4 regions of the Actinomadura sp. genome follow, and region 1 is predicted to be linked to each of the others. Evidence: riboswitches for the same ligand, from Rfam matches in the RefSeq annotation. Region 1 holds a riboswitch; each other region holds the start of a gene.
What was found. A riboswitch is a leader RNA that binds a small molecule or an ion and turns the genes downstream of it on or off. The one in region 1 is predicted to bind cyclic di-AMP.
Positions count from the first base shown of each region.

Region 1 (7,222 bases):
GGGACGAGGAACTCCATCCGGACCCAGCCGGTGCCGTGGTTCGTCATGTGCTCCATGCGGCCCTTGCGGACGGCCATGAGCTGCGTGACGGCGCCGAGGTGCTCCTCGGGGATGTCGACGGTGAGCCGCTCGACCGGCTCGTGCTTCCGGCCGTCGATGGTCTTCGCGACGACCTGCGGCTTGCCGACGGTCAGCTCGTAGCCCTCGCGGCGCATGTTCTCGACGAGGATCGCGAGGGCCAGCTCGCCGCGGCCCTGCACCTCCCACGCGTCCGGGCGCTCGGTCGGCAGCACCCTGATCGACACGTTGCCGACCAGCTCGCGGTCGAGGCGGTCCTTGACCATGCGGGCGGTGACCTTGGTGCCCTTCTCGCGGCCGGCCATCGGCCCGGTGTTGGTGCCGATCGTCATGGAGATCGCGGGCTCGTCCACGGTGATCAGCGGCAGCGGGCGCGGGTCGTCGGGGTCGGCGATGGTGTCGCCGATCATGATCTCCGGGATGCCGGCGATCGCGATGATGTCGCCCGGCCCCGCGTCGTCGGCGGGCTTGCGGGTGAGCGCGTCCGTCATCAGCAGCTCGGTGATCTTCACGCGCTCGATGCTGCCGTCGTGCCGGCACCAGGCGACCTGCTGGCCCTTCTTGATCGTCCCGGCGTGGACGCGGCACAGCGCGATCCGGCCGAGGTAGCTGGAGGCGTCCAGGTTCGTCACGTGCGCCTGCAGCGGCGCGTCCGGGTCGTAGGACGGCGCCGGGATCGTCTCGGTGATGACCTGGAACAGCGGCTCCAGGTCGGCGCTGGCGGGCATCTCCCCGTCGGCGGGCTTGTCGAGCGACGCCCGCCCGGCCCGGCCGGACGCGTACACGATCGGGAAGTCGATCTGGTCCTCGTCGGCGTCGAGGTCCATGAACAGCTCGTACGTCTCGTCCACGACCTCGTCGATGCGGGCGTCGGGACGGTCGGTCTTGTTCACGACGAGGATCACCGGGAGCCGCGCGGCGAGCGCCTTGCGCAGCACGAACCGGGTCTGCGGGAGCGGCCCCTCGCTGGCGTCCACCAGCAGGACGACGCCGTCCACCATGGACAGCCCGCGCTCGACCTCGCCGCCGAAGTCGGCGTGGCCCGGGGTGTCGATGATGTTGATCGTCAGCCCGTTGTGCCGGACGGCGGTGTTCTTCGCGAGGATCGTGATCCCCTTCTCGCGCTCCAGGTCGTTGGAGTCCATGACCCGGTCGTCGACGTCCTGGTTCTCGCGGAAGGCCCCGGACTGCCAGAGCATTGCGTCGACCAGCGTCGTCTTCCCGTGGTCGACGTGGGCGACGATCGCTACGTTCCGGAGGTCGTCGCGGGTGGAGATGGGCATGCGGGTTACCTTGCGTGAGGTTTCAGGAGAGTCGCCGCAGAAAAGCGGCAGCACTCCATTCTACGCGCCGCGGTGCCCGGCCCATCCCGGCCGCGTCCTCCCACCCTTCACACGCGGTCACACGCGCCCCGATTCGCCAACTTTGCTCATCCTTTGTAATCTGCCCGAGATCCGGTCGTCCGGAGCCCCACCCCCCGGGGCTGCGACCGGCACGCCGAATCTCCCGCCCGCCGGGAGAACCGGGGACCCAACCCTCGGGGTGAATCGACGCGCCGCAGGGCGGTGCGCCGTAGGGCGACTCCTGGCCCGAACCCGTCAGCTAACCCGGTAGGCGCGTGAGGAGAGGAGAACACCGGCTTGGCACCGGACCCCCGCCGGCGGCGGCGCTTCGCGCCCGCCGCCACCGCCGCCCTGCTCCTGACCGGCCTCGGCGCCACCGCCCCCGTCGCCGCCCACGCCGCGCCGCCGCTCCGCCTGGCCGCCGCCGCGACCGCGCCCAGCCCGACGCCGACGACGGAGAAGGGCCTGCGCAAGAGCCTCAAGGCGCTGAACGAAGAGGCCGAGATCCTCACCGAGAAGTACAACAAGGCCCGGGTGGACCTGAAGGCGGCGCAGAAGGCCGAGCAGGATGCCACCAAGAACGCGCAGGTGCTGCGCGCCCAGGCCGGCCCGGCCCGCGAGCAGCTCGGGCGGATGGCCGCCGCCACCTACATGGCCGGCGCCCCCGACGCGATCTTCGGCTCCGACGGCTCCGCCGAGGGGCTGACCGAGCGCGCCTACCTCACCCAGAACCAGGCCGCCGCCGTCAAGGCCCTGCAGAAGCAGATCCAGCGGGCCGACGCCGCCCAGCGCACCGCGGAGGCCAAGACCGCGCAGGTCAAGAAGGCGTGGGAGGACGCCAAGAAGGCGCGCGCGCAGGCCAAGGCCAAGGTCACTGAGGTGATGAAGCGCCTCGACAAGCTCTCCACCACGCACGCCCGCGACCCGCGCACCGGCCTCACCGCCAGCATCAAGGGCTCGGGCCTGCCCGCCAAGATGGCCCGCAAGGCCTACAGCAAGATCGGCTCCCCCTACGTGTGGGCGGCCGCCGGCCCGAACAGCTTCGACTGCTCCGGCCTCGTCGTGTGGGCCTACGCCCAGGTCGGCAAGCCCGGCCTGCCCCACTACACCGGCGACCTCTACCAGCTCGGCACGAAGGTGCCGCGCAGCCAGCTGCGCTCTGGCGACCTCGTGTACTTCGGCAGCAACCTGCACCACATGGGGATCTACCTGAGCGACGGCAAGTTCCTGCACGCTCCGCAGACCGGCGACGTGGTGAAAATCTCCAAGCTGTCGGACCGCTCCGACTACGCGGGCGCCAACCGCATCTCCTGACGGGCGCGGCGCCCCCACGGATGTCGGGGGCTTCCTGCGGCGCGGCAGGAAGCCCCCGAACTCATCCGCGCGATCCGACGCCCGGAGTGCGGCCGGGCCTCAGCTGAAATGCTCCCGGGCGAGCAGGTCGATCACCGGGCGGTCCCCGGGGAGCCAGTCGACGTCGTAGAACTCCGGCGGGGTCAGCCAGCGGAGGGCCAGGTGCTCCAGGGCCCGGGGCTCGCCCTCGATGATCTCGGCGGTCCAGACGCGCAGCAGCGCCCGCTCGCTGAGCGTCCAGTCGCCGCCGACGCGGCGGCCGAGCCGGATCTTGATCGCCAGTTCCTCGTCGCACTCGCGGACCAGCGCGTCCTCGTCGGACTCGCCCGGGTCGACCTTCCCGCCCGGCAGTTCCCAGCCGCCCGCCATGTGCGGCGGTTCGGCCCGCTGCGCGCTCAGCAGGCGCCCGCCGGCGATGATCGCCGCGCCCACGACCACGAGAGCGATGGCCATCAGCCCCTCTCCGTCATGGCGGCCTCCGGCCTGCCGCCGTCCCGTGCGGCGCCGACCAGCCGCGTCGCCTCCCGGACGATCTCCTCCAGGTGGCCGCCGTGCGCGCCGCGCCAGTAGACCTGCCCGCAGCCGGCGCAGCGGCCGTAGACGTCGTAGCTGCGGCGCGTCCCGGCTTCGAGGCCGCCCTCGACCTCGCGCTTGTCGACCGGGACGAGCTCGCCGTTGCAGGCGGTGCACCGCGTCCAGGGGCGCAGGACGGGCGCGAACCGGTCGAGGAGGTCGCGGAGCTGGTCGTCGGGCCGGGAGCCGCGGACGTAGGCGCCCGCCCAGAGGGCGCGGCGGCGGAGGAGGCCGCGGTCCTGGGTGAGCAGGACGCGGCGCTCCTCGTTGGCCTGGACGACCAGCGCCGGGTCGTCCATGTCGTTGTGGTAGGCGGTGTCGAGGCCGAGGAGGCGCATGCGGCGCGCGAGCGTGCCGAGGTGGACGTCCAGCAGGAAGCGCGGCGCGTCCTGGCCCGGCTCCAGCGGGACGGGCTGGGGGCGCGGCACCGCCGCCACGTGCACCTCGTCGCCGGGGCGCGGGCGGGTGGACGGCTCCGCGGGTTCGCCGCCGATGGTCATCGGGCCCGCCTCGGTGAGCGGCACCCCGAGCGACTCGACGAGGTGACCCAGCGTCGACGTCCCGTCGCAGGGCACCTGGTTCACGCTCTTGCGCCGGGTGGCGGGCAGGAACATCAGCAGTTCGTCCGCGACGCGGACGGTCATCTCGGGCTCCACGCCGATCAGCATGCCACGCGCCCCCGGCTTTCCCGTGCGATTATCGGCGGGTCAGGCGCGCGGCGGACTCCGAGAGGGAGTCCAGCAGGGCCGGGACGTCGTGGCCGCCGAGCACTCCCCCGCGCTTGACGACCCGGCCGCCCACGAGGACGGTGTCGACGTTGCGGGTGTCCGCCGACAGGACCACCGCCGCGATGGGGTCGTGGGCCGCGGCGGTGCCGGTGTCGACGCTGAGGACGAGGATGTCGGCGTGTTTGCCGGGGGTCAGCGACCCGGTGACGTCCGCCAGGCCGGCGACCTCGGCCCCTTCGATGGTGGCCATGCGCAGCGCGTCCGCGGCGGTGAACCCCAGGCCCGCGCCGCCGGGGCGTCCCCGCTCCAGGAAGTAGGCGGCCCGCATGATGCTGAACATGTCGCCCGGCCCGCTCGCGACCGTGTCGGCGCCGAGGCCCGTGGGGACGCCCGCGTTCCGGGCCCGTCCGGTGGGCGGGGGGCCGATGCCGAGCGCCGCCTCGATCGCGGGTGCGACGGACACGGTCCCGCCGCTGCCGGCGATCCGCTCGAACTCCTCGCCGGTGTAGTGGTTGGCGTGGACGTAGGTCGTCGGGTGCTTCAGGAGCCCGGCGTCCGCGAGGAAGGCGAGGCCGCGCGCGGCGCTCTCGGGCCCGTGGCCGCCCATGTGGACGGTGACCGGCAGGCCGAGGTCGCGGGCCAGCCGCCACTCGGCCAGCGCCCGCTCCTCACCCGCGATCTCCGGGCCGAGCGCCGCCATCGCCATGGTGAGCGTCCCGGCGGGCGCGTCGAAGTACTCGCCGCGGACGCGGCGGGTCTCGGCGGCCAGCGCGCCGGGGCCGCCGTCGCCGCCGTAGCAGTAGCCGAACACCGCCCTGATGCCCGATGCGCGGAGCGCTTCGACGTTCGCGTCGGTGTGGCCGGGGCTCAGCTGGATGTGCGACCAGTCGACCAGCGTCGTGATGCCGGAGTCGAGGCACTCCAGCACGCCGGCGAGCGTCCCGGCGTACACGTCGTCCGGGCGGTAGCGGGGCGCCAGCTCGCCGAGGACGCGCTCCAGGTAGGCGGGGAGCGTGCCGTCGGGGACGGTCGCGCGGATCCCCGCCTGCCAGGTGTGGCGGTGGGTGTCGACGAAGCCCGGCAGGACGAGCTTCCCCGCCGCCTCGACGACCTCGGCGTCCGGCGGTGCGGCCAGGCCGGGGCCGACCGCGGCGATGCGGCCGTCCTCGACCAGGACGTCGGCCTTCCCGAGCACGGTGGGCGCGGGTGCGGTGTCGATGACGACGCCGTTCCGGAGGAGTACAGTCGGTGTCATGCGAGAAAGCTTAAAGAAAAGCTTTTAAGAAAGCAATATGGCGAGTCAGTATCCTCGGGGACGTGCAGGGAGACGACGGGGAGCGCCGCGACGACGTCGACGCGGTGGCCGCGACGTGGCGGCGGGACGGGCTGTCCGAGCCGCTCATCGCGATGCTGGAGGTCGGCAAGCGGGCCGGGCGCATCGCCATGCTCGTCCAGCAGGCCATGCGGCCCGCCCTCGCCGACCTGGGGCTGACCTACGCCGAGTTCGAGGTGCTGACCGTCCTGCGGCGCGAGGGCGAGCCCTACCGGCTGCGGCCCAGCGAGCTGACGCGGTCGGCGTTCCTCACCTCGGGCGGGACGAGCAACGTCCTGCAGCGGCTGCACAGGGTCGGCTACATCGAACGCGAGGCCGACGCGGGCGACGCCCGCAGCCGGTTCGTGCGGCTCACGGCGGACGGGCTGCGGGTCACCGAGCGCGCCCTGAAGGCGGCCGGGGACGCGCACGAGGACGTCATGGCGCGGGTGCCGGAACGGGACGTGCGGGCCGCCGCGGACGCGCTCCGCGAGATCCTGCTGGCGGCCGGCGGCCGGCGGTTCCGCTGACGCCGCGGGTCAGGGCCGCCGGGCGGCCAGCTCGCTGACCTTCTGCTTGAAGTCGGGCCGCGCGAGCGGGCGGGTCACGCCCACCCAGTCCGACCGCTTGTACGACTTCACGCCGATCGCGGGCACGCACGTCGAGCAGCTCGCCACGATCATCTTGCCCTTGCCGATGACCATCCCGACATGCCCGGGGCGGTTCGGCGACGTCCCCGGGCCTGAGTTGAAGAACACCAGGTCGCCGGGCTGCTCCTTGCCCTTGGCGATCTTCACGCCGAACGGCCACTGCTCGAACGTGGTGCGCGGGATGGCCAGGCCGACCTGCCGGTAGGCGGCCTGGATGAGGCTGGAGCAGTCCCACGCGTCCGGGCCGTTCGCGCCGAACACGTACGGCTTGCCGCGCTGCGCCAGCGCGAACTCGATGATCGTCTGGACGAGCTCGCCGATGTTCGCGGGCAGCTCGTCGTCCCCGCAGTCGATGCCGTTCGCCTGGACGACCTTGAACTCGCCGCCGGCGTAGCGCTTCGCCCAGTCGAGGACGAGGTCCACGTAGTCCGACGAGTGGTTGTACTGGAAGATCGCGGTCTTCATCCGCTGCGGGGCGCCGTTGTGCTTGAGGTAGGCGGCGGCGCTCGGGATCGCGTCCTCCGGGTCGTAGCGGTCCTTCTTGCCGTCCTTGTCGCCGTCGACGCCGAACTCCCTGAACGTCGCGGCGAGGAACTGCATCGGCCCGCCGGCGCCCGCGTAGTTCTCCCCGCTGCTGACGCCGGGGAGCGTCGACCGGCCGTGGTCGGTCTCGACCTTGCCGATGCCGGCCAGCACGTTCCACGGGATGCCGTACTTCTTGCCGGCCTCCTGGTACAGCTTCAGGTAGTTCGCCGGTATCGCCTTCGCGTCGTCGGCCTCGGCGGGCTGCGCGTCCGCGCCCGCGACGTCCACGCAGTCGCCGCCGCCGACCCCGCCGCCGAACATGAACTGGCTCGCGCCGAACAGGATCGGGACGAACACCAGCGCGACGAACAGCGTCGCGGCGACGCCGAGGCCGCCGGCGAACAGCAACCGGCGGGGGCTCATCCGGTGTCACCCGCCTGGCCCGCGTCGGCGGGCGCGAACGAGTACACCTTCAGCGAGCCGCCGTCGCGGGCGACGGTCACCGCGTACTGCTTGCTCTCGGTGCTCTCCTTGCCGCCCTTGGTCTGCTGCCGGCGGCCCGTCACCAGGAAGATGATCGAGTTGTTCTCGATGGTGCGCACCTGGTCGAGGGACGCCGACCCCTGCGCGACGACCTTCTCGCGGCGGCGCTCCTCCACC
Region 1 is NZ_JBIQHY010000067.1:15,779-23,000, forward strand. It holds gene typA (translational GTPase TypA) at 1-1,361, opposite strand, end outside; cyclic di-AMP (ydaO/yuaA leader) riboswitch at 1,564-1,711, shown strand; gene ACIWVC_RS21650 (NlpC/P60 family protein) at 1,719-2,735, shown strand; gene ACIWVC_RS21655 ((deoxy)nucleoside triphosphate pyrophosphohydrolase) at 2,835-3,227, opposite strand; gene ACIWVC_RS21660 (Mut7-C RNAse domain-containing protein) at 3,227-4,015, opposite strand; gene ACIWVC_RS21665 (amidohydrolase family protein) at 4,044-5,330, opposite strand; gene ACIWVC_RS21670 (MarR family winged helix-turn-helix transcriptional regulator) at 5,393-5,917, shown strand; gene ACIWVC_RS21675 (NlpC/P60 family protein) at 5,927-6,985, opposite strand; gene ACIWVC_RS21680 (hypothetical protein) at 6,982-7,222, opposite strand, start outside.

Region 2 (7,222 bases), on a different contig from region 1:
GCACGTCCACGCGCCGTCGACCTCGACGAGCCGGACGCCGGGCAGGTCGAGCCAGCGCAGCACGCACTCCATCTCCTCGGCGGTGGCGCCCGCGGACGGGGGCTCGCCGAGCGCGACGCCGCCGGGCGCCTCGCCGGACGGAGGGAACACCGTCTCGGCGGTGGCGATGAGCGCGTCCACGTACGGGCGGGGCTGGGCGTGCGGCGGGACGGTCCCGGCGGCGGCGAGCCGCCCGTACCGCACGACCGACAGCTCCCAGCCGCCGTCGAACGCGGGCCGCGCCGCGACCAGCTGCGGGAGCCGGGCCAGCGCGGCGAGCCGCTGCCCGCGCGCCGCGGCGCGGACGAACGCGGCGAGCCGGTCGCGCTGGGCGGCGGCCTCCTCGTAGCGCAGCTCCGCCGCGAGCCGGTCGATGCGCACCCGCGCGGCGGCCACCACGGGCCGCACGTCGCCCTCCATGACCGAGCGCGCGGTCTCGGCGTGCACGGCGTAGGCGTCGGCGGACTCGCGGCCGTCGCAGGGCGCGCCGCAGCGCCCGATCTCGGCGAGCGCGCACGCGCGGGCCTTGCCGCGCTCGATGAGCCGGAGCGTCAGCCGCTGGGTGCACTGGCGCAGCGGGACGGCCTCGTGCAGCGCCGCGCGCGCCTCCTCGGCCTGCCGCCGGGACGGGATCGGCCCGAGGTAGCGGGCGCCGTCGGCGCGGCATTCCCGGACGATCGACAGCCGCGGGAACGGCTCCACGGTCAGCTTCAGCCAGATGGCCCGCTCGGGGAACTTCGAGCGGCGGTTGTAGCGCGGCTTGTGCTCGGCGATCAGCCGCAGCTCGCGGACCTCGGCCTCCAGGCCGGTGGCGCACACGATCGTGCGGACGTTCTCGGCGAGCCCGACCATCTCGCGGACCCGCCAGCGCGTCTCCGAGCCGGTGAAGTAGCTGCGCACGCGCGAGCGCAGGTCGCCGCTCTTGCCGACGTAGAGGACCTCGCCGGCGTGGTCCTCGAAGAGGTAGACGCCGGGGGTGCTCGGCACGTCGTCGGCGAGGTGGCGCTTGCGGCGCTGCTCGGGGGTGGGCGCCTTGGCGAAGCTCCGCATCTCCTCCAGCGAGGTGACGCCGAACGAGCCGAGCCGCTCGATGAGGCCGTGCAGGACCTCCACGGTGGCGCGGGCGTCGGCGAGGGCGCGGTGCGTCGGCTCGTTGGACGTGCGGAAGAAGCGGGCCAGGGTGCCGAGCTTGCAGTTGGGCACCTCGTCCCGGGACAGGACGCGGCGCGCCAGGTCGACGGTGTCGACCACGGGGAACGCGGGCCAGGCGTAGCCGTTCGCGGCGCAGGCGCTCTTGAGGAAGCCGATGTCGAACGGGGCGTTGTGCGCGACGAGCACGCAGCCGCGCGCGAACTCCAGGAAGGCGGGCAGCACCGACTCGATGCGCGGCGCGGCCGTCACCATCGCGGTGGTGATGCCGGTGAGCGCCGTGATGAACGGCGGTACCGGCCCGCCGGGGTCGACCAGCGTGGCCAGCTCGCCGAGCTCCTCTCCCCCGCGCACCTTCACCGCGCCGATCTCGGTGATGGCCGAGTCGGCGGCCGAGCCGCCCGTCGTCTCCAGGTCGACCACCACGAAGGTGACCTCGGAGAGCGGAGTGCCGAGGTCGTCCAGCGTCCCCTGTATCCCAGGCCCCCGGACACCGTGCGCAGCCGTCATGTGCGCGACCGTAGAGGACGCCACCGACAGAAGCCCGGGCCGCTAGGGTTGGGGGGCGCCCGCGCGTCCCGGCGCGCCGGGGGGCCGCGGGGCCGGTCCGGGGGAGCCCGGCGCGATCCGCCCGGCGCACGTCCGCCCTGGTCGCTCGCCGATTAGGACGAGGGGCGGCAGGGAAGACACAGCCCACCGGCGGCGTAGCCCGGAAGGAGCGGGATCATCGACAGCGGCCCCGAAGCGACCCCCGGCTGCGCGGAGTCCGGCGGGCAGGCCCCCCGTCCCGCGGGGGCGGCCCCTGAGCCCCCTCGGGAGGAGCGGCTGAACCGGCCCCTCCCCGAGCCGGTGCGGCAGTCCGTGGTGGAGGCGGCCGCCGAGCTGATCGGGGCGCTGGCCCCCGACGAGGTCCCCGCGCCGCTGCGCCGGTTCGCGCGCTTCGAGCGGCGCAAGCGCGCCAAGCTCGCCGGGCAGCACATCGCGGCGGTGCTGGAGAAGGACCCCGGCTTCCGGGCGCGGGTCGCCGAGCCGCTGCGCGAGGCGCAGGCCGACCTGGTGGAGGCCGTCGAGGGCGGCAGCGTGCCGCCCGCCGCCGACCCGGTGCGCGTCGCGGTGCTGGCCTACCTGCTGCGGCCCCCGGGCTGGACGGGGCTCGTCGAGTCCGCGCGCGCCGAGCTGGAACGCTCCGCGACCGCGTCGGAGGAGGAGGCCGCCGAGCGGCGCGTCGCCGCGCTGCGGGAGGAGCTGGCCACCGCGCGTGCGGCGCGCTCCGCCGAGCTGGACAAGGTGCGCGCCGAGCTGCGCGAGACCAAGGCCGAGGTGGCCGAGCTGCGCCGCAAGCTGCACGAGGCCCGCACCCGGTTCCGGGCGGCGGAGGAGCGCGCGGACGCGCTCGCGGCCGAGAGCGAGCGGGAGCTGGCCGCCGCGCGCGAGTCGACCGCCGCGTCCGAGAAGGAGCTGCGGAGGCTGCGGGCCCGCGCCGCGCGGGCGGAGGCCGCCGCGGAGGCCGCCAAGCGGGCCGCGCGCGAGGGCCGCAACGTCGACGACGTGCGGCTGCGGATGCTGCTCGACACGCTCGTGGACGCGGCGCAGGGCGTCCGCCGCGAGCTGGCGCTGCCGTCCACGATCGGGCGCCCCGCCGACCTGGTCGGCGGGCAGGCGCACCGGGCGCTGCCCGGCCGGGCGCTGTCCGACGGCGACCCGCAGCTGCTCGACCGGCTGCTGACCCTGCCGCAGGTGCACCTGGTGGTGGACGGCTACAACGTCACGAAGACCGGGTACGGCGAGCTGCCGCTGGCGGACCAGCGCAACCGGCTGGTGTCCGGGCTCGGCGGGCTCGCGGCGCAGACCCGCGCGGAGGTGACGTGCGTGTTCGACGGCGCCGAGCTGGACGCGCCGGTGGCGATCGCGGCGCCGCGCGGCGTGCGGGTGAAGTTCAGCGCCCCGGGGCAGACGGCGGACGAGCTGATCGCCGAGCTGGTGCGGGCCGAGCCGCCGGGCCGCCCCGTGGTCGTGGTGTCCTCGGACCGCGAGGTCGCCGACGCGGCCCGCCGCGCCGACGCCCGGCCCTGCCCGTCCACGCTCCTGCTGCGCCGGCTGGGCCGGTCCTAGGCCGCACCGGCATAAGGAAGCCATAAGGCTGCGATAAGGGACGGGTCGCACTCCGTGATCATTTCGTCACGAAAACGAGACAATGATCGTCGATGTCAATTAAAGAGTGACGAACCGGTTGTGACGGGTGTTGCCCGTCGCTAATGTCGTCCGCTGACGTCGTGGACGAGAGGGGCGAAACCGACCGTGGCCAAAGATCTCATCGGGGCACCAGCGAAGGGGCGTGACCGGAGAGGCGGCTCGGCGAGAAGAGGCGCTTCGCGCCGCATGGCGGCCGTCGCCTGCCTCACCCTGACGGCCTCCCTCGCGTCTCCCCCGATGGCGGCGCACGCCGACCCCAAGCCGACCAGGGCGCAGGTCCAGAAGAAGCTCACCAAGCTCGCCGAGCAGACGGACCAGTTGGTCGAGCAGTACAACCAGCTCCGGGAGAAGCTCAAGGTCGCCAAGAAGAAGTTCGACAACGCGGCGGACGCGGCCAAGCGGGAGCAGGCGGCCTTCGAGGAGCAGCGCTCCAAGATCGCCCAGATGGCGGCCGCCGCCTACAAGAACGGCGACTCCGCGGACGTGACGGGCTTCGTCGGCAGCAAGGACCCGCAGGCGATCCTCGACCAGGCGGCCGTGTTCTCCCACCTGTCGCACGAGCGCAGCTCCCAGCTCACCCAGTTCCTCGCGACCGCCCAGCGGCTCCGCCGCGAGGAGTCGCAGGCCAAGACCGCCCTCGACGAGGTCAAGGCCAAGACCAAGGAGCTGCAGGCGAAGAAGAACAAGCTCGACAAGGAGGTCGCCAAGCAGAAGAAGCTGCTGCGCAGCCTCGGCGGCGGCACCTCCTCCGGCGGGTCCTCGGGCGGCACCGGCGGCACCTACAACGGCCCGGCCAGCGGCCCGGCCCGCAAGGCGCTCGACTTCGCCTACGCGCAGCTCGGCAAGCCGTACCAGTACGGCGCCGAGGGCCCGAACTCCTACGACTGCTCCGGCCTCACGATGAAGGCGTGGGCGGCCGCGGGGGTCAACATCACCCGCACGACCAACTCGCAGTACGCCGCGACCAAGCGGGTGGCGAAGAGCGACCTGCAGCCCGGCGACCTGGTCTTCTTCAGCGGCCTCGGCCACGTCGGCATGTACGTGGGCGGCGGCAAGATGATCCACGCCCCGCGCACCGGCAAGACCGTCGAGGTGGTCAGCATCACCTCGGGCTACTACCTGAGCAACTACTACGGCGCCGGGCGCCCCTGACGCCCCGCCCCGCACGCCCCTCGCGGGTGTGACGGAGCTCTCCCCGACGACGGACCAGGTCTGACCTGGTCCGTTGTTGATTTTGGGGGGGTTTGCCTTCTGTTGGGGCTTTGGTACCTTGTCACCACCCCGGCGCCCTCCAGACGCCGTGGCCCCGCGGCGCCCACCAGGCGCCTCGGTCCCACGCGGCGCATCCAGCCGCCGCGTACCGGCGGCGCGAGCCACGCGCCGTCCTCCCTCCCCGGGCGACACGATCCACGTGCCGTCCAGCGGCACCGGACGGTGCCGCGGCGGTCCGCCCCCGGACCGCGGCCGGCCCGGCCACCGTGCGCACGCTCACGGCGTGCATGGCGCTGAGAGCGCAGCCACGGCGGTCCTCGCGGGTCAGGCCCCCAGGACGCCCCGGCAACGGCCGGCGTCCGCGCACAACATCAGGAGCCGCTCGTTCGCACGCGGGAGACAGGTCCCGCGCCGGGCCCCATCTCGCCCCCAGGAACGCAGCGGCAGCGCCGAGTCCGCGTCAACGCGGAACCGGGGACCCACACCGCCGGAGTCCGGGAGACCTCCCGGACGGGCATTCCGGCACCCGGGGTGAATCGGTGCGTCTCTCCCGGCCCCGTTCCGGTAGAGCCCGCCGTAGGGCCACTTCCACGCCCGAACCCGTCAGCTAACCCGGTAGGCGTCTGGAAGAACGAAGGAGTGAGTTCCGCAGCGTTGCCTGGGCGTGGCCGCCCGACGCGCGGCCACGCCCGAGCACACTGCACTCCGCGGACGCCCCCGTCCCGCGGAGCCCCCATCCGAACCGGCGTGCCCTCCGGCACGCCACCGCCGAGTCCGCGGTCCGCCGCGCGCACACGCGCGCCCGGACGCGGAGCCGGGGACCCATCGTGTCCTTTTTCGGGGTGAATCGGCATGCCCGCCATGGGCGGCCGTAGGGCGGCTTCCACGCCCGAACCCGTCAGCTAACCCGGTAGGCGGCATGGAAGTCGAGGAGATGTCCCCCCGTGCCAGGCGCACATCGCAAGAAGACAGCGGGCAAGCACCGCAAGCCCTCCACCCTGTCCGTCACCTGGCGGACGACCGGCGGCGTGCTCGTCGGCGCCGCCGTGCTCGGCACCGCCGCGGCCACCGCGCAGGCGTCCGTCCTGCCGTTCGCCTCCGCGCCGGCGGCCGCCGCGGCGGCCGGCGTCACCACGGCGAAGAAGGCCGCCGGCGGCTCGTCCAAGGGCGCGTCCAAGGACAGATCGGCCCGGACGGCGGAGAAGGCCCCCGGGAAGCCCGGGAAGAGCCCGGACGGCCAGCGCCCGCGGGGCGGGCCGGTGAAGAAGCCGAAGGCGGCCGCCCCCGGGAAGTCCGGGGACGCGCGGCCCACCGCCGAGGAGGCCATCGAGATCGCCAAGTCGCAGGTGGGCGTCACCGAGGACGGCGGCGGCGAGACCAAGTTCCAGAAGTGGTACATGGGCACCGCCCGCGCCAAGGAGACCGTCGCCCGCGACGGCGGCTCCATCAGCGGCTACAGCGACGCGCAGTGGTGCGACATGTTCGTCTCCTGGGTCGGCGAGCAGCTCGGCTTCACCGACCAGATCGGCATCGACGCCTGGACGGTCGCCCACGCCCGCTGGTTCCGGCAGCACGGCCGCTGGGGCACCGAGCCGCGGCCCGGCGCGATCGTCTTCTACGCGTGGAGCGGCGGCAAGGCCGTCAAGGACATCCGGCACGTCGGCATCGTGGTCAAGAAGATCGACGGCGACACCATCGAGGCCGTCGAAGGCAACACCGGCAACGCCGTCAAGATCAAGAAGCGCTCGGCCGACGACGTCGTCGGCTACGGATACCCCGACTACCGGTCATGACGGCGCTCCGGGCGGCGCGGGCTGCATAGGATCGCGGCCATGGAGGACGGTCCGGAGCGCGGGGGCTCCCTGTCGCGGCGCAGGGTCCTCGCCCTCGGCGCGGGCGGCGCCGCCGCGCTGCTGGCGGGCGGCGCCGGCCTCCTCGGCGCCCGGCCGGGCGGCGGCGCGCCGCCGCGGGACCGCGCCTCCCGCGGCGATCCGTCCGGCGCGGCCGGGGCGTTCGCGCCCGAGGCCGCCGCCCCCCTCTTCGCCAACCGCGCGCGAGCCGTGCGGGACGGCGACCGCGCCGCCTTCCTCGCCACGGTCGGCAGTGCGCCCCGGGCGTTCCAGGACGTCCAGTCCCGCATGTTCGACAACCTCCGCAGGCTTCCCCTGGAGGGCTGGCAGGAGCGCGTCGTCGCCACCCAGGCGGCGGACGGGAGGGGCGCCGTCGTCCGCACGGAGATGCGCTACAGGCTGCGCGGCTACGACAGGGGCTACGCGGCCCGCACCCGCTACCTCGCCCTGGCGCCGCGCTCGGGCTCCTGGACGGTCGTCGGGGACGGAGCGTCCCACGGGCTCACCGACGACGCCTGCATCTGGGACGGCGGCCCCCTGAGCGTGGTGAAGGGCCGCGCCGGCCTCGTCATAGGCGACGCGGGCGGCCTCGAAGGCATCGCCGAGCGCCTGGACGCCGCCGTGCCCGTCGTCACGAGCGTCGTCGGCCGCGGGTGGGCGCAGCGGGTCGTCGCCCTCGTCCCCGCGGACACGGCCCTCGCGTCGGCGCTCGCGGGCCCCGGCCAGAGCCTCGACGAGATCGCCGCGCTCGCGACCGTCGTGCCGGCGGCGGGCGCCGG
Region 2 is NZ_JBIQHY010000006.1:96,121-103,342, forward strand. It holds gene ACIWVC_RS04325 (DEDD exonuclease domain-containing protein) at 1-1,698, opposite strand, end outside; gene ACIWVC_RS04330 (NYN domain-containing protein) at 2,038-3,300, shown strand; gene ACIWVC_RS04335 (NlpC/P60 family protein) at 3,568-4,533, shown strand; cyclic di-AMP (ydaO/yuaA leader) riboswitch at 5,031-5,230, shown strand; cyclic di-AMP (ydaO/yuaA leader) riboswitch at 5,383-5,526, shown strand; gene ACIWVC_RS04340 (CHAP domain-containing protein) at 5,538-6,386, shown strand; gene ACIWVC_RS04345 (hypothetical protein) at 6,426-7,222, shown strand, end outside.
Region 2: it holds a riboswitch for cyclic di-AMP, as region 1 does, so the genes downstream of both, ACIWVC_RS04340 (CHAP domain-containing protein) here and ACIWVC_RS21650 (NlpC/P60 family protein) in region 1, are expected to answer to the same signal.

Region 3 (7,222 bases), on a different contig from region 1:
CAGGCCACCACAGGAAGGTCCAGCACGGGGTTGACGGCCGGGGTGACGTGCAGCGGGTTCGGGATGTAGTCGACGTTGGTCATGCCGTCCCGGGCCCAGGCGTCGGCGTCCTCGGCGGTCAGGACCAGCATCCGGTCGGCGTCCGCGTAGTGCTCCTTGACCCTGCGGTACCGCGTCGACCTGCGGGTGGCCCCGTAGGACTCATGGCTCATCGCCACGACCCGCAGCCCGGCCGTGTCGGCCAGCCGGACCCACTCCATCGCCCACACCTGCGCCACGATGATCACCGAGCCCGGCCGGGCGGCGGCGAACAGCTCCGACAGCCGGGCGGCGCCCCGCCGCTGGGCCGCGGCCCGCCGCCATTCCCGGGCGCGCGCCACGGCGTTCAGGTGCTGCACGGGCTTCACCGGGCGCCACGCGATGACCGGCGGCCGCCACTCCCGGTGCAGCACCTCGACGGCGTAGGAGCCGTCGCGCCCGTGGTGGCAGGGCTCCGCGCTGCGAGTGATGCCGATGAGCGTGACGCGGTCCCCGCGCCCGGCCAGCAGCCGCGCCATGTGGTGCGCCCAGCGCTGGAGCCCGCCCATCTCGTCGGTGTTGTTGCACACGATGAACACGTCACGCGGTGCCGCCATCGCCCCTCCCCCTCCGGCCCGGCCGTGCGGCCGGGAAGTAGCGGTCCACCACCGTCCGGGCGGCGGTGCCCCGGTCGTGCTCGCCGAAGCGCGCGGCGAACGCGCGGCGCCGGGCCGCATGGGCGGCGTCCACCGCGTCCAGGCCGGCGAGCGCGGCGACGAGCTCCTCCTCCGTGCGCGTGATCGGCCCGGGCCCGTGCAGGTCCAGGTCGAAGTAGCCGGCGGTGCGGTCCCGGCCGTCCGGGAGGTGCAGGATGATCGGCCGGTCCAGCAGCGCGAAGTCGAACATGATCGAGGAGTGGTCGGTGACCAGCGCGTCCGCGAGCAGCAGCAGCGGGGTGACGTCGGGCACGGCGCCGACGTCCCGCATGACCGCGCGGGCGCCGGGCGGGACGTTGGCCCGGCACAGGTAGTGCGGCCGGACGAGCAGCACGTACTCCTCCCCCAGCTCCCGCGCGAACACGTCCGGGTCGACGGGCGGGTCGAGCAGCTTGACGGGGCGCCCCTTCGGCCCGGTGGCGAACGTCGGCGCGTACAGCACGGCGCGGCGCCCGCCGTCCAGGCCGAGGGACGCGCGCAGCGAGGCGACCTCGGCGGCCAGCTCCGGATCGCCGTCCACCCCGTTGACCAGGGGGTCGTTGCGGGGGTAGCCGGCCGGGAGCAGCTCGGAGCAGACCCCGAGGCCCGCGCACAGCGTCTCGGCGTCGTGCCGGGAGCGCACCAGGAAGCAGTCGTAGCGCTCCACCATCCGGCGCAGCCGGTCCCGCTCGGCGGCCGGCCCACTCTTGAGCCGCGGCCGGTCGAGGCCCATCAGCTTGAACGCCGACCCGTGCCAGGTCTGGATGTAGGTGGTCTCGGGACGCTTGCGCAGTCCCTCCGGGAAGCCCTGGTTGTCCACCCAGAACCGGGCCCGCGCCAGCGCCAGGAAGTACGCCCACGAGCCGCGCCGGACCAGCACGGCGTCGTCCGGGAACCCCTTCGGCGACGACGCGTACGCCCACACCGCCGTCACCGGCCGGCCCGTCCTGCGCAGCTCCCGGTAGATGTACTTCGGGTTGTCCGAGTAGTGGCGGCCGAGGTGGCTCTCGAAGACCGCCAGGCCGGGCCGGACGGGCAGCCGGCTCAGCACCCGGTTGAACACGGCGATCTTGGTCTTGCGGGCGGTCAGCCGGCGGCGCACGCTCGTCCCGATCCCCCGGGCGCGGCGCCAGGCGAGGCGTCCCGCCGGGGAGCGGGCGGCGCGCAGCGCGGCGGCCCCGGCGAGCCGCGCCCACGGGCTCGCCGTCTCCAGCGCGAAGGCCAGGTGCCCGCCGTCGGTGACGTAGGAGCGGAGCCGGTCCGCGGCGATCCGGGTCAGCCGGGGCCGGACGGGCAGGCCGACGCCCGCCAGCGACGGCGACCCGCGGCCCTCGCCGAGGCGGGTGACGATCTCCTCGCCGTCCGCCCGGACGCGGAGCCGCACGTCCCAGACGGGGTCGATGAACCCGACCGGCCGGATCCGCCGGGCCGGGTCGAGCTCGGCGCGCCACGCCAGCCGCTCCCCCTCGTGCCGGATCGCGGCGCGGGCCCGCGCCTTGCGCGCGCGGCGGCGCCGGTCGCAGAACTCCAGCGTGGCGGCCAGGTCCGCGTCCGGGGGGATCCGGCCGAGCGGGTTCAGCACGTGCCCGGCCAGGTGGAGGCGGCCGCCCCGCATCTCCAGCCGCGTCACCGTGTTCGCCGGGCGCACGTCCTTCAGCGGGCGGACGTGGAAGCCGAAGCCGGTCACGTCCAGGACCCGGCGGCCGAGGCTCCCCCGCGGCCGGTGCGCGCCCCAGAAGACCCGCCCGTCCCGCTCCACCAGCCGCGCGCGCAGTTCGGGCCGCTCGGCGGGCCGGTACTCGGCGGCGGCGAGCGCGGCCGCGTGGTCCCCCTCGCGGATCAGGTACGCGGCGATCGCGGGCATCGGGTTGGCCAGCTCGAAGACCCGCGGGTCGAGCTCGGCCAGGTACGCGGCCGCGAGATCGAGGAAGCGGTCCCGGTAGCCGGCGTCGCGGTCGCGCAGCTCCCGCAGGTAGAGCAGCAGGTCGTGGTTGACGAACTTCACGTCCTTGGCGCGCCGCAGCTCGTGCGCGCCGCGCAGCGTGAACAGCATGTCGATGCGCCGGTGGATCTCCAGCCGGTCGGCGAAGTTGGCCAGCTCGGCCCGCCGGTTGGAGATCGACGGCGCCGCCGTCCGCTGCCGGACGTGCCAGTGGTAGACGCGGTGCGGGATCAGCGCGGTCCGGCGGGCCGCCAGGTACGCCTCGGCGGTGAACAGCAGGTCCTCGTAGTGCAGCCGCTCGACGAACCGCAGCCCGTGCTCCTCCAGGAAGCCGCGCCGGTACGCCTTGTTGGTCGAGAGCGTGTCGTAGAGCAGGTCGGGGTTCTCGGCCAGGGACCCGTAGACGGCGCTGTTCCGGTAGAGCCACGGATACCAGGGGCGGATGCGCCCCTTCGCGCCCTCGGGGACGTCCAGGAAGATCCGGTCGCACAGCCCCGAGACCAGGTCGGCGCCGGTGCTCTCGGCGGCGGCGAGCAGGTTGAGGCAGGCGTGCCGGTCCAGCAGGTCGTCGCTGTCGAGGAACATCAGGTAGCGCCCGGCCGACGCCTCGATCCCGGTGTTGCGGGGACGGCCGCAGCCGCCGGAGTTGGCCGGCAGGTGCACGGCCCGGACCCGTCCCGGATGCGCGGCGGCGAGCCGGTCGGCGACCTCCCCCGTGCCGTCGGTGCTGGCGTCGTCCACGATCACGGTCTCCACGCCGCCGAGCGACTGCGCCAGCGACGAGGCGACCGCCCGGGGAAGCCGCCGGGCGTCGTTGTAGGCGATCACGACCACGCTGACATCCGGGCGCAGCCGCATGGGCATCCCTCCCGTTCCGCCGGGGACCGAGCCGGGCGCCGCGGGGCGCCGGCCGGACGCGCGTCCGCCAGGGATTCCTTTCCTGGAAAGCCTCAGTGAGGTCCAAGAGGGATCAAAGGCTGTCAACGCTTCGCATTACCCGACTTCACCGGAGACATGGGGGCAGACCGCCCGGAAAGCCCGAAGGCACCCGGCCGGGGAGCCGGGCGCCTTCGGGTGCGGGGAGGGTCAGGAGGCGTAGTCGGGGTAGCCGTAGCCCACGATCTGCGACTTGTCGCGGATCTTCTTCTCCACCTCGTTGTTGCTGTTGCCCTCGATGGTCTTGACCTTGCCGCCGCCGTTGTCCTTCACGACGAGGCCGACGTGGTCGATGTCACCGATGCCGCCCTTGGAGCCGTTCTGCCAGTCGAAGAACACGACGGCGCCCGGCTTGGGCTTGTGGCCCCAGCGGTCGGTCTTCTTGAACCAGCTGGCGTGCTGGACGGTGTAGGCGTCCCAGCCCATGTTCTTCACGCCGGTCTGGGCGCCGAGCCAGGAAACGAACATGTCGCACCACTGGGCGCCGTTGTAGGCCTTGACCGAGAAGCCGCCGTCGCGCTTGGCGGTGGCCTTGGCGTGCGGGGTCGAGACGTACCACTTGTGGAACTTGGTCTGACCGCCCTTGCCCTCGCTGATGCCGACCTGCTTCTGGGCCAGCTTGATGACCTCGGACGGCTTCACGTCGCGCGGCGGCACCTTGTAGCCGGCCTCGCGGGCCTCGGCCGCGCTCGTCTTCGCGGACGTCTGCGAGGCGGCGGCGCCCTTCGCGGCGGCGGCCTGGGCGGGCGCGTCGGCCGCGGCGCTGCCACCGGCGAGGGGGTTCAGCACGGCGAGCCCGACGGCGCCGGCGAGGACGGCCCCGACGGCGGCGCCGACGGCCTTGTCCTCGGACGAGAAGCGGTTGAGCGAAAGTCGATCGAAACGACCGGACATGCAGGGAATCTCCTTGTCTTCCATGGCGCCTACCGGGTTAGCTGACGGATTCGGGCATGGAAGCAGCCCTACGGCGCGGCTCTGGACGCGCCGATTCACCCCTGGAACGTTGGGTCCCCGGCTCCGTCCGGTCGTGGCGACCGGGACGGACTCGGCCTCGCACCGCGGACGCGGTGCTGACTATTCGGATTTGCCTCAGCGACTGGTCTCGGTGAGGGGGGCGCGCATCGTCTGGCGCGCATCGCGTGCGGGTGCCGCTCCGCGATCATCGGCCGCACTGGGCGCGGCCGGCGGCAACGCATGGGGCGCGCTGCGGGATTCGGATAGAAGGTAGCAACCTTCTCAAGAAAAGCAAACCAGGCACAAACCTCGGTTATGCCCGCTCAATGCCCTTCCAAGGATTCACCAACAGCGTCCGGCCCCGGGGTGTTCCCGATCTTTCCCCGACCGGCCCTCAGCCCTTTGCCCATGGGACTTACCGGCCGATGAGCAAAGGGTAAAGAACGCTCACCGGGCGAGGGCCGGCGCCCGGCGGACCGCCGCGCGCCGGCCCTCGCCGCCGGTCACTATGAGTCGTACCTCACACGGGCGCCCCTCGCGGGCGGGCGCGTGGGGTCGGTCACTCGACGAGCAGGGCGAACAGGGTGGTGTCGTCCGCCGCCCGGTCGAACTCCATCCGCGCCAGCACCTCGTCCAGGGCCAGGTCCGGGCGCAGCGAGGAGTCCTGCAGGATCTCGGTGAGGCGGCCGATGCGCTCGTCCAGGTCCGCGTCCCTGCGCTCCACCAGGCCGTCGGTGTAGAGGAACAGCAGGTCCCCCGGGTGCAGGCGGGTGGTGATCGTCGTGTACTGCCAGGGCATCGCGCCGAGCATCGGGTCGCGGACCACCTCCAGCGGCGCCGCCCGGCCCTCCCGCACCAGGATCGGCGGCGGATGGCCCGCGCACGTCCACGCCAGCACCCGGCGGGACGGGTCGAAGTGCGCGACGATCGCCGTGCCCGTGGCGGGCGGGTCCATGGTGCCGACCAGCTCGTTCAGCCAGTCCACCAGCCGTCCCGCCGGCTCGCCCGTGCAGGCGAGGCCGAGCAGCCCGTTCCGGGTCCGCGCCATCGCCGCCGCCGCCGGGAGCCCGTGCCCGGCCGCGTCCCCGATGGCGAACAGCCCCCGGCCGTCCGGCAGCGCCCGGGTCGCGAACCAGTCCCCGCCGATGCGGGCGGTGCTCTCCGCCGCCAGGCTCCGGACCGCCATGCCGAGGCCCGGCAGCTGCTCCACCTCGTCCTCGTCCGGCAGGATCGCGCGGCGCAGCGTCACCGCCACCTTCCGCTCCTGCGCCGTCCGCGCCTGCTGCTTCAGCATCTGCCGGCGGGTCTCGGCGAGCGCCCGCTCCACGCCGCGCCGCCGGGTGATGTCCTGCGAGACGACATTGATCGAGATCGGCAGCCCGGAGTCGCCCAGCACCGGCTCGGCGAACAGCCACAGATGCCGCGGCGTCCCGTCCGGCCCGATCACCCGGTGCTCGGCCTCCACCGGCTCGCGGCGGGAGAACATCGTCTGGACGGCCTCCTCCACCAGCGGGAGGTCGTCGTCCGCCACGGCCTTCGGCAGGTCGTGCGGCATCGGCGGCACGTCGTCGGGGCCGAGGCCGTAGTTGGCGCGCATCTGCGGCGTCCAGTCCGCCTCGCCGGTGGCCAGGTCCCACTCGCCGAACCCGATCAGCGCCAGCCGCTCCACCCGCTCCAGCCGCCGCGCCACCCGGTCCTCGGCGAAGTGGTACCGCCACGTGACGCACACCCCGGTCGGCACCCGGACGCATCGCACGCTCATCCGGGACGACCTGGACAGGCCCCCCTGGGCGGTGGAGTACATGAACGAGGGGCGCTCCATCGGCGTCCCGGTCTCCAGCACCCTGGTGTACTCGTCGAAGAGCCCGCTGAGCGCGGCGCCCGGATCCGTGCGCAGCAGCCGCCGGCCGGTCAGCTCCTCCCGGCCCCGCCCGAACATGTCCCGCGTGGCGTCGTTGAGATCGGCGTAGAGGAAGTCGGCCACGGCCCCGTCGGGCCCCCTGACCGGCACCAGGTGGGCGCAGGAGTCGAGCGTCCCGTCCAGGAGCGCCCGCGCCACCGGATCGTCGCCCGCCTCGGCGAGGATCTCGGCGTCCCCGGAGGTGTCCTCGGCCGCCACCCGGCGCAGGACGTCCTCGGCGTCCGACAGGACGGCCTGGCGCTCGGCCGTGCCGCCCTCGGCCCGCGGCGCCCTCCGGTCCGCGACCACGGCCCCCACCGGCCCGCCGCCCCCGTCCTTGACCAGCACGGCCGCCGCCTCGGCGAGGTCGATGTCCAGATCGCGCGCGAGCCAGATCAGATGCTGCAGGGCCTCCCCCGGCGGGACGCCGAGCCGCCGGGCCAGCACGACCCGCGCCTCGGACAGCACCGCGCGGTCGTGCGCGGCGCCCCGCAGGTCCTCAAGGTCCGCAACGTGCACCCCGGGCTGGGTGCCCTCCGGTTCCGCCAACCCTGTGTCCCCCGTTCGGCGTCACTGCCCCTGGGAGAAAAAAGCTACATACGCCAGCGAAGGACTATTCGCCCATAGCCTGGTAAACAGTCCATATCTTTGCCCCGGTTTTCCGTTCCCGCCCGGACTCCACCGCTTCCGATGACCCACTCCGGACGGAACCCTTCCCGACCCTGTGACGCCCGTCACGCCGCCCGATAGACGTCCCTGGTCAGCGCCGTGATCCGC
Region 3 is NZ_JBIQHY010000149.1:1,012-8,233, reverse strand. It holds gene ACIWVC_RS31290 (glycosyltransferase) at 1-635, opposite strand, end outside; gene ACIWVC_RS31285 (CDP-glycerol glycerophosphotransferase family protein) at 619-3,513, opposite strand; gene ACIWVC_RS31280 (CHAP domain-containing protein) at 3,742-4,485, opposite strand; cyclic di-AMP (ydaO/yuaA leader) riboswitch at 4,497-4,634, opposite strand; gene ACIWVC_RS31275 (SpoIIE family protein phosphatase) at 5,105-6,964, opposite strand; gene ACIWVC_RS31270 (hypothetical protein) at 7,180-7,222, opposite strand, start outside.
Region 3: it holds a riboswitch for cyclic di-AMP, as region 1 does, so the genes downstream of both, ACIWVC_RS31280 (CHAP domain-containing protein) here and ACIWVC_RS21650 (NlpC/P60 family protein) in region 1, are expected to answer to the same signal.

Region 4 (7,222 bases), on a different contig from region 1:
TCCGGCGCGCGGGCCGGGCCGGGGTTTTCAGGGCGTGACCGGTGTCACGGCACGCAGGCTGACCTGGGGCCGGTGCGGGCGCATTGGTCCCGGGTTTGCGGGCACCCGGCTTTCGGGCGGCGCCGTCCGCCCGGGTGGAAAAGCCGCTGCCCGGACCTTAACAGGCTGTGCGCGCCGGTACCGGCGCTCAACGATTAACCCGACGTAACGGCCCTAACCCGTCCGCGGCCGGGAATCCGCGCGGCCCGGCGCTCCGGCACGCCGCGCACCTGGGGAGACCCAGGACGACGCCTGGGCACGCATGGACGCGTGTATGCCCGAGGGGTCCCAAGGAACGGAAAGCGGAGATCATCGCGCTGACCGGCTGATGTTGCCCGATAACCGGAAGGAGGGCGGTGCCGAAAGTCGGTTCCGCCCGCGCCGGGCGGGAAGTCGCGGCCCCGCGCCGCCTCTCGGCGATGCGGCCGATGCCGCCGCCGCGCCGGCCTCCGGAAAACGGCCGATTGGGGCACAATCCGACTGGCCGGTAACCCACTTCTCCCACATCCGGTCCAGAAGCGGCGGGGTGAACGTGGTCCACGAACCGGCACCGTGCGCGTGGGCGCGCGAAAGTCCGTTCCGCAGTGAGACCGCGTCCCGTCCAGAGTTAGTCCAGTACCGCCCGACAAGCGGCATCCCCGGCCCCATGGCAACGGCGCGCGAGGAGTCTTTCAATCCGGAGGGGGTGTCCGGGAGGCGGCACATCCCGCCTTGATTCAGGGCCGTAACCGGAACGAGCTGGGATTCGCCTTGCGAACGCGGACGGTCCGAAACAGACCGGTCCATCCCAGTGGAAAGCATGTAGAAGACAGGCGAAAACCCTCGTCCCGCGATGGATCGCGGGACGAGGGAACGGGATCGTCTACCGGAAGCGCGCCTGAACGCGCCTGAGAGGGCCGCAGAAGGCCGGAGAATCAGGGGCGCGAACGTTTTACCACGACGGTCCCCGCGAGCCTGTCGTGGACGGCTTGGCGCCGCGTCCCCTCGAACATGAGCCCGGCGTTCGCGACCCAGAAGACGCTCGCCAGGAGACCCGCCACGGGAATCGGGCGCGCGGCGATCGGCAGCGAATAGACCGCGGCGCGGAGAACGGACTGCAGAACGCCCGGATGAGCACCGGCCTCCGCCTCGCCGCCCGGAGGCCCGGCCGATCGCGCGGGCGCGCCCTCCTCGGATGCGGCGCCCTCAGGGGCTGGCTCAGGCGCGCCCTCGGGCGCGGGCCCCTCGGGAGCGGTCACCGGCACGAATCCCGGCACGGAAAGGGGCAGGATCCCGGCGCCGCCCGTGCCCGCCGGCTCCTCCGCGTCCGCCCCGCCGGACTGGACGGCCGGCAGGGCGGCGACGACTTCGATGCCCGCGAAGCGCTTGCCCAGCGTCCGGCCCCAGAGGGCCAGCTGGACCGCTTCGTAGAGCAGCATGCACCCGGCCACGGCCGGCGGGGCGACGACGTCCACCGCATGCCCGGAGAACAGTTCGCGGACGACGAGGACGACGGGCACGCCGACGATGAGCGTGTCGACGACGCGCGCCAGCAGGCGCTGGCCCGGTTCGGCGAGGTCAGCCGCCATCGCGGCCCTACTCCGCGTACTCGGTGTACTCGGTGTACTCGTCGTACGTGCCGCGCTCGTCGATGACGAGCGTGTCGGCGAAGCGGTCGTGCAGGGCCTGGTGCAGGGGCTGGTCCCAGATCGCCCACAGGTAGGCCATCAGGCCGCCCACCCAGACCAGTGCCATCCCGTAGGCGGCGTACTCCCACACCATCACCGCCAGGACGAGGAAGAAGAAGACACCGATCTGGTAGCCGATGTGGACGATCCCCGCCCGCCACACGGCCTGCGTGGTGGTCATCGGCCGCCCCACAGGACGCGCCTGCACGATGCCCAGCCCCATGACGCGTTTGCCCAGCGTCCGCCCCCACATGGAGAGCTGGACGGCCTCGTAGAGGAACGGCAGCACCGACATGACGCAGAACAGCGTGAAGATGATGGGCCAGTTCCAGATGCCGCCCTCGTCCTGGTCGCTGCCGCTCTTGTCGCCGAGCCCGAAGGCGGCGACCGTCACGGGCAGGATGAGCGCGAAACCGAAGACCGCGACGAGGGCGTTGTCGAGGAGCCGGGCGCCGGCCCGCCGGAGGATCGGGGCGAGCTGCGGTTCGTCGCCATGGGAGCCGCCGTACTCGCCGTAGGACGCCTCGTAGGTCTGCCCCCAGCCCTGTTGAGGCTCCTGCCACTGCTGCTGGGGCGAGGGCTGCTGCCACTGCTGTTGTGACGGCTGCCGGGGCTGCTGCCACTGGGGACCCTGGTACGGGGGCGGGGGGCCGTAGGAACCCTGCCCCTGCGGCGCTCGGTAACGCCGACCACGGTTGGGGGAATCGCTCATTGGGTCAGTCCTCCAGGCGAAGCAACATCCGGGTGTTGCCCAACGTATTCGGCTTGACCCGGTCGAGGTCCAAGAACTCCGCGACGCCTTCGTCGTAAGAGCGGAGAAGCTCCTCGTACACCTCTGGCGCCACCGGAGTCCCGAGGATCGGCTGGAAGCCGTGGCGGCCGAAGAACTCCACCTCGAAGGTAAGGCAGAACACCCTCCGCACGCCGAGTTCCCGCGCGGTGTCGAGCAGCCGGGCGACGATGCGGTGCCCGATGCCGCGTCCGCCGTACCCCTTGTCCACGGCGACGGAGCGGACCTCGGCGAGGTCCTCCCACATCACGTGGAGGGCGCCGCAGCCCACGACGCGACCCGGCTCCCCCTGCCGGACCTCCTCGGCGACCCAGAACTCCTGGACGTCCTCGTACAGCTTCACCGTCGACTTCTTCAGCAGGCGTCGCCCCGACCCGGCGTACAGATCGACCAGCCTGCGGATCTCCTGAACGTCGGCGGTGCGGGCACGCCGGATCACGACCTCCACAAACAGGCGAGATTATCGAACACCTGGTCTTATCGAACGCACGCGTAGGCAGACGTGCCGCGGCCGCCTTCCAAGAAGAACTAGATAGAAACAACTAGGCACGGCTATCGGCGTTCGAAAAGTGACGCGCACCACAGCTCCCCGTTACTGAACGTGCTCGGCGCAACACGCGCCTCGCCGCACGACCTGCGATTTCACCTGTTCTGGTTGGCATCCCTTGCGCGTTCCGTTAGTGTCCATCGCTGACGTCGGCCACCCGCAGAACGGAGGCCGCACCGCCGAGTCCCGCGGGTCGCAACCAGCGCCCCGGGGAGCCGGGGACCCACTTTCGGAGCGTTCGGGGATGCGTCCCCCGGACCGGCGCCGTCAGGGGTGAATCCGCAACGCCGCGGCACTGCCCGCGCATGCTCGCGGACGGGCTGCTCCGGCCCCAACCCGTCAGCTAACCCGGTAGGCGGACGAGGAGAGGAGAATTCGTGCAGCAATCGCGGCCTGCATCTCTTTCACGTTTTCGCGGCCGCGCGGTCACCGTCGCCGGCGCGCTCATCGCCCTGACGGCCGCACCGCACGTCATCGCCCCGCAATCCACCGCCGTCGCGCACGCCGACCCGAAGCCGTCCACCAAGGAGCTCCGGTCCCAGGCGTTCAAGCTCGCCGACCAGCTGGAGCAGCTGACCGAGCAGTACAACGGCCTGAAGGTGAAGCTGGCGCAGTCGCAGCGCGCCGCCAAGGTCGCCGCCGAGAACGCCGAGCGGCAGGAGAAGGCGCTCCAGGCCATCCGCCAGAAGGTCGGCGCGCTGGCCGCGACCAGCTACATGCAGGGCGGCTCCGATCCCACGGTCTCCTTCGTCGCCTCCCAGGACCCGCAGGCCGTCCTCGACCAGGCCGCCACCCTCCACTACTTCGCCAAGCAGGACAGCACCAAGGTCCTCGGGCTCATGCAGGCCATGCAGGCCGCCCAGCGCGCCCGCAAGTCCGCCGAGGCGCGCGCCAAGCAGGTCAAGGACCTGCGCACCAAGCTGGAGTCGCAGCGCAAGAAGGTCACCGCGGCCTACGAGAAGGTGCGCGGCACGATCGTCAAGCGCGACCCGACCCAGCTCGCCAAGCTGCCCGTCATCGGCACCGGCAAGGCCGCGCAGGCGCTGCGGTACGCCATGACCAAGCTCGGCCGCCCGTACGTCTGGGGCGCCGCCGGCCCGAACAGCTTCGACTGCTCCGGCCTGACGATGTGGGCCTACAGGCAGGTGGGCATCAACCTGCCGCACTACACCGGCAGCCAGTGGAACGCGGGAACCCACGTGTCGCGCAGCCAGCTGCAGCCGGGCGACCTCGTGTTCTTCTACTCCGACCTGCACCACATGGGGATGTACGTCGGTGACGGCAAGATGATCCACGCGCCCCAGACGGGTGACGTCGTGAAGATCGTGCCTCTGGCCGGTCGTCCCTTCGCCGGCGCCGTCCGGGTCGCCTAGCGGCCCTTGCCCCGGAACGGCCTTGCCCGGTCACCCGTGCACATGGTGAAGAGACCCATCGGCGTGGGCTTCGAACACCGTCCGCGGCGACGCCTCCTGCAGGGACCTACCTGCCAGGGCGCCGGCGCCGCCGCTGCGGGGTCGGACGGGATTCGACCGTGTTCGCCGCCTGGATCTCTCGGTGACGCTCGCCCGTCCCCTGGCGAGCGTCGGGGTGGAGCCGGCTAGATGAGCTGCCTCCGGGCCGCCCACACCACGGCCTCGATAGGGGTGTTGACCTCCAGCCGGTCGCAGATCGTCCGCAACCGGCGCCGCAGGGTCCGTGCGCTCAGCTCCAGCTTGCGCGCCGCCACATCGGCGGTGACACCGCTCGCGATCTGTGCGAGCAACCGGATCTCCTCCTCGCTCAGCCCGAAATCGTCGGTGCCACGACGTGCGAGTGTGGCTGTTTCCACTCCGTCCTCCCTCGTCCGTGGTGATGACCGCGGGGATGCAGCCGTCCGCTGCACAGGCACGGGTTGGGCCTCTGTACGCGTTGGGTTGCCGGGTCCGGAGCCTTCCGGACTTAGATCATCGGGTTCCTTTTCTGTCTCGCGCGCTTGGCCGGAGGTGGCCGCCTGGCCGATTGCGGGGTCGTTCGGGGGAACTCCGGGTGACGATTCACTCGTTGGTCGTCCGAGGGAGACGGGATGAGATCGCCAGCCATCCGCACCCGTCCCTTCTCGTCGAACTCGCCAGATCTCGCCGCGGACCAAGATCGTGAATCGTTTCAAGCTACGCTTCGGCTCGGAACGCTAGGCGGCCGGATCCGGCCCGTCAAGCGTTGTCCAAATGCGCTACGCGTCCGTTTAGTGACGCTGCGTAGTCGCAGCAGCGGACACATGCCGTGCATAACGCCACTACCTGGGGAAACTCTCCCGGGTCGGGACGAGGAGCGAGTTGCCACAGACCAGTATTCGTGAGGTCGCGAGGCGTGCTGGAGTCTCAGTTGGGACCGTTTCGAATGTCCTAAACCGGCCAGACCTCGTGGCCGAAGCTACCCGTGACCGCGTGCGCGCGGCGATCGAGGAGCTCGGATTCGTGCGGAACGAGTCCGCGCGCCGGCTCCGCCGGGGCCCCGAGCGCACCGCGGGCGAGTTCGGCGACCAGCCGCGCCGGGCCTTCGGCATCGTCGTCGAGGACCTCGCCAACCCGTACGCGTCCGATGTCGCGCGCGGCGCCGAGGCGGCGCTGAACGCGGCCGGCCATGACGCCCTCTGGCTGTCCAGCGACCACTCCTCCGCCAAGGAGCGCCGCTCCCTGGAACTCCTGGAGGAGCAGCGCGCCGCCGGGGTCTTGATCATCCCGGTCGGGCTGGACCCGGGGGACATCTCCCGGTTCCGCGCCGCCGGCATGAGCGTGGTGCTGATCGACCGCGACTCCTCGCACGCCTGCTCGGCCCGCGTCGACCATGTCGCGGGCGGCGAGATCGCCGCCGCGCACCTGCTCGGCATCGGCCGGGCGCGGATCGTGTTCGTGACCGGCGTCCCTGAGCCGCAGCCCTGCGTGGAACGCCGCGACGGCGCCGCCCGGACGATCGTCGAGGCCGGGTTCGGCAAGCCCGCCACGCTCGTCCAGGACGCCCTGAGCCCCACCGAGGGGCAGGCCGCCGCCCACGCGGTGATGGCGATGTCGCCGCGCCCCGACGGCGTGTTCTGCGCCAACGACCTGCTGGCCATCGGGCTGATCAACGAGCTGACCCGGCTCGGCGTCCGCGTCCCGGCGGACATCGCCGTCATCGGCTACGACGACATCGAGCTGGCCGCGAGCGCCGCCGTCCCGCTGACCACGGTCCGGCAGCCGCGCCGGGAGCTGGGCTGGGAGGCCGCCGAGCTCGCGCTGGCCGAGATGGCCGAGGGCAAGTCCCACCAGCACCGCCAGGTCGTGCAGCGCCCCGAACTGGTCGTCCGCGAAAGCGCTTAACGCCCCGTCCCCGTCACCCTGTTGACATCTCGTCTGATTTCCGGGTGACTGGGGGCATGGAGGACAGGACGGGGCAGGTCGTCGAGGTCGAGGCCGCGGCGGTCCTCGGGTTCGATCCGGGGGATCCGGCCTTCCGGGCCGACCCCTACCCGCACTACCGCCGCCTCGCGCGCGCCGGGAGCCGCCTGCACCGGACGGACGTCGGCCTCCGCGTGACCACCTCCCACGAGCTGTGCGAGCGGGTGCTGCGCGACCCCCGGTTCGGGCACCGGCCCGAGGGCGGCGGGCTGTGGCGCGAGTCCCGCGCCCGGAACCGGTCGTTCCTGACCATGGACCCGCCCGACCACACCCGGCTCCGGCGGCTGGTCAGCAAGGCGTTCACCCCGAGGCTCGTCGAGCGGCTGCGGCCGCGGGTGGAGGCGCTGGTCGACGAGCTGCTGGACGGCGTGTCCGGCGAGGTCGACCTGATCGCCGCGCTGGCCTACCCGCTGCCCGTCATCGTGATCAGCGAGATGCTCGGCGTCCCCGCCAGGGACCGCGACCTGTTCAAAGGCTGGTCCGACAGCCTCGCACGCGGCCTCGACCCCGACTTCCTCCTGCCGGAGGCCGAGATCCGGCTGCGCGAGAAGGCCCGTGAGGAGTTCGCGGTCTACTTCCGGGAGCTGGCCGCCCAGCGGCGCCTCCGGCCTCGGGACGACCTCGTGAGCGCGCTCGTGGACGTCTCCGACGGCGGGGACGTCCTGTCGGAGGAGGAACTCCTCGCGACGTGCGTGCTGCTGCTCGTGGCAGGGCACGAGACGACCGTGAACCTCATCGGGAACGGCGCTTTGGCGCTGCTCCGCGA
Region 4 is NZ_JBIQHY010000119.1:11,453-18,674, reverse strand. It holds gene ACIWVC_RS28695 (RDD family protein) at 954-1,607, opposite strand; gene ACIWVC_RS28690 (RDD family protein) at 1,615-2,418, opposite strand; gene ACIWVC_RS28685 (amino-acid N-acetyltransferase) at 2,423-2,944, opposite strand; cyclic di-AMP (ydaO/yuaA leader) riboswitch at 3,237-3,417, shown strand; gene ACIWVC_RS28680 (NlpC/P60 family protein) at 3,421-4,416, shown strand; gene ACIWVC_RS28675 (LuxR C-terminal-related transcriptional regulator) at 4,641-4,871, opposite strand; gene ACIWVC_RS28670 (LacI family DNA-binding transcriptional regulator) at 5,356-6,378, shown strand; gene ACIWVC_RS28665 (cytochrome P450) at 6,435-7,222, shown strand, end outside.
Region 4: it holds a riboswitch for cyclic di-AMP, as region 1 does, so the genes downstream of both, ACIWVC_RS28680 (NlpC/P60 family protein) here and ACIWVC_RS21650 (NlpC/P60 family protein) in region 1, are expected to answer to the same signal.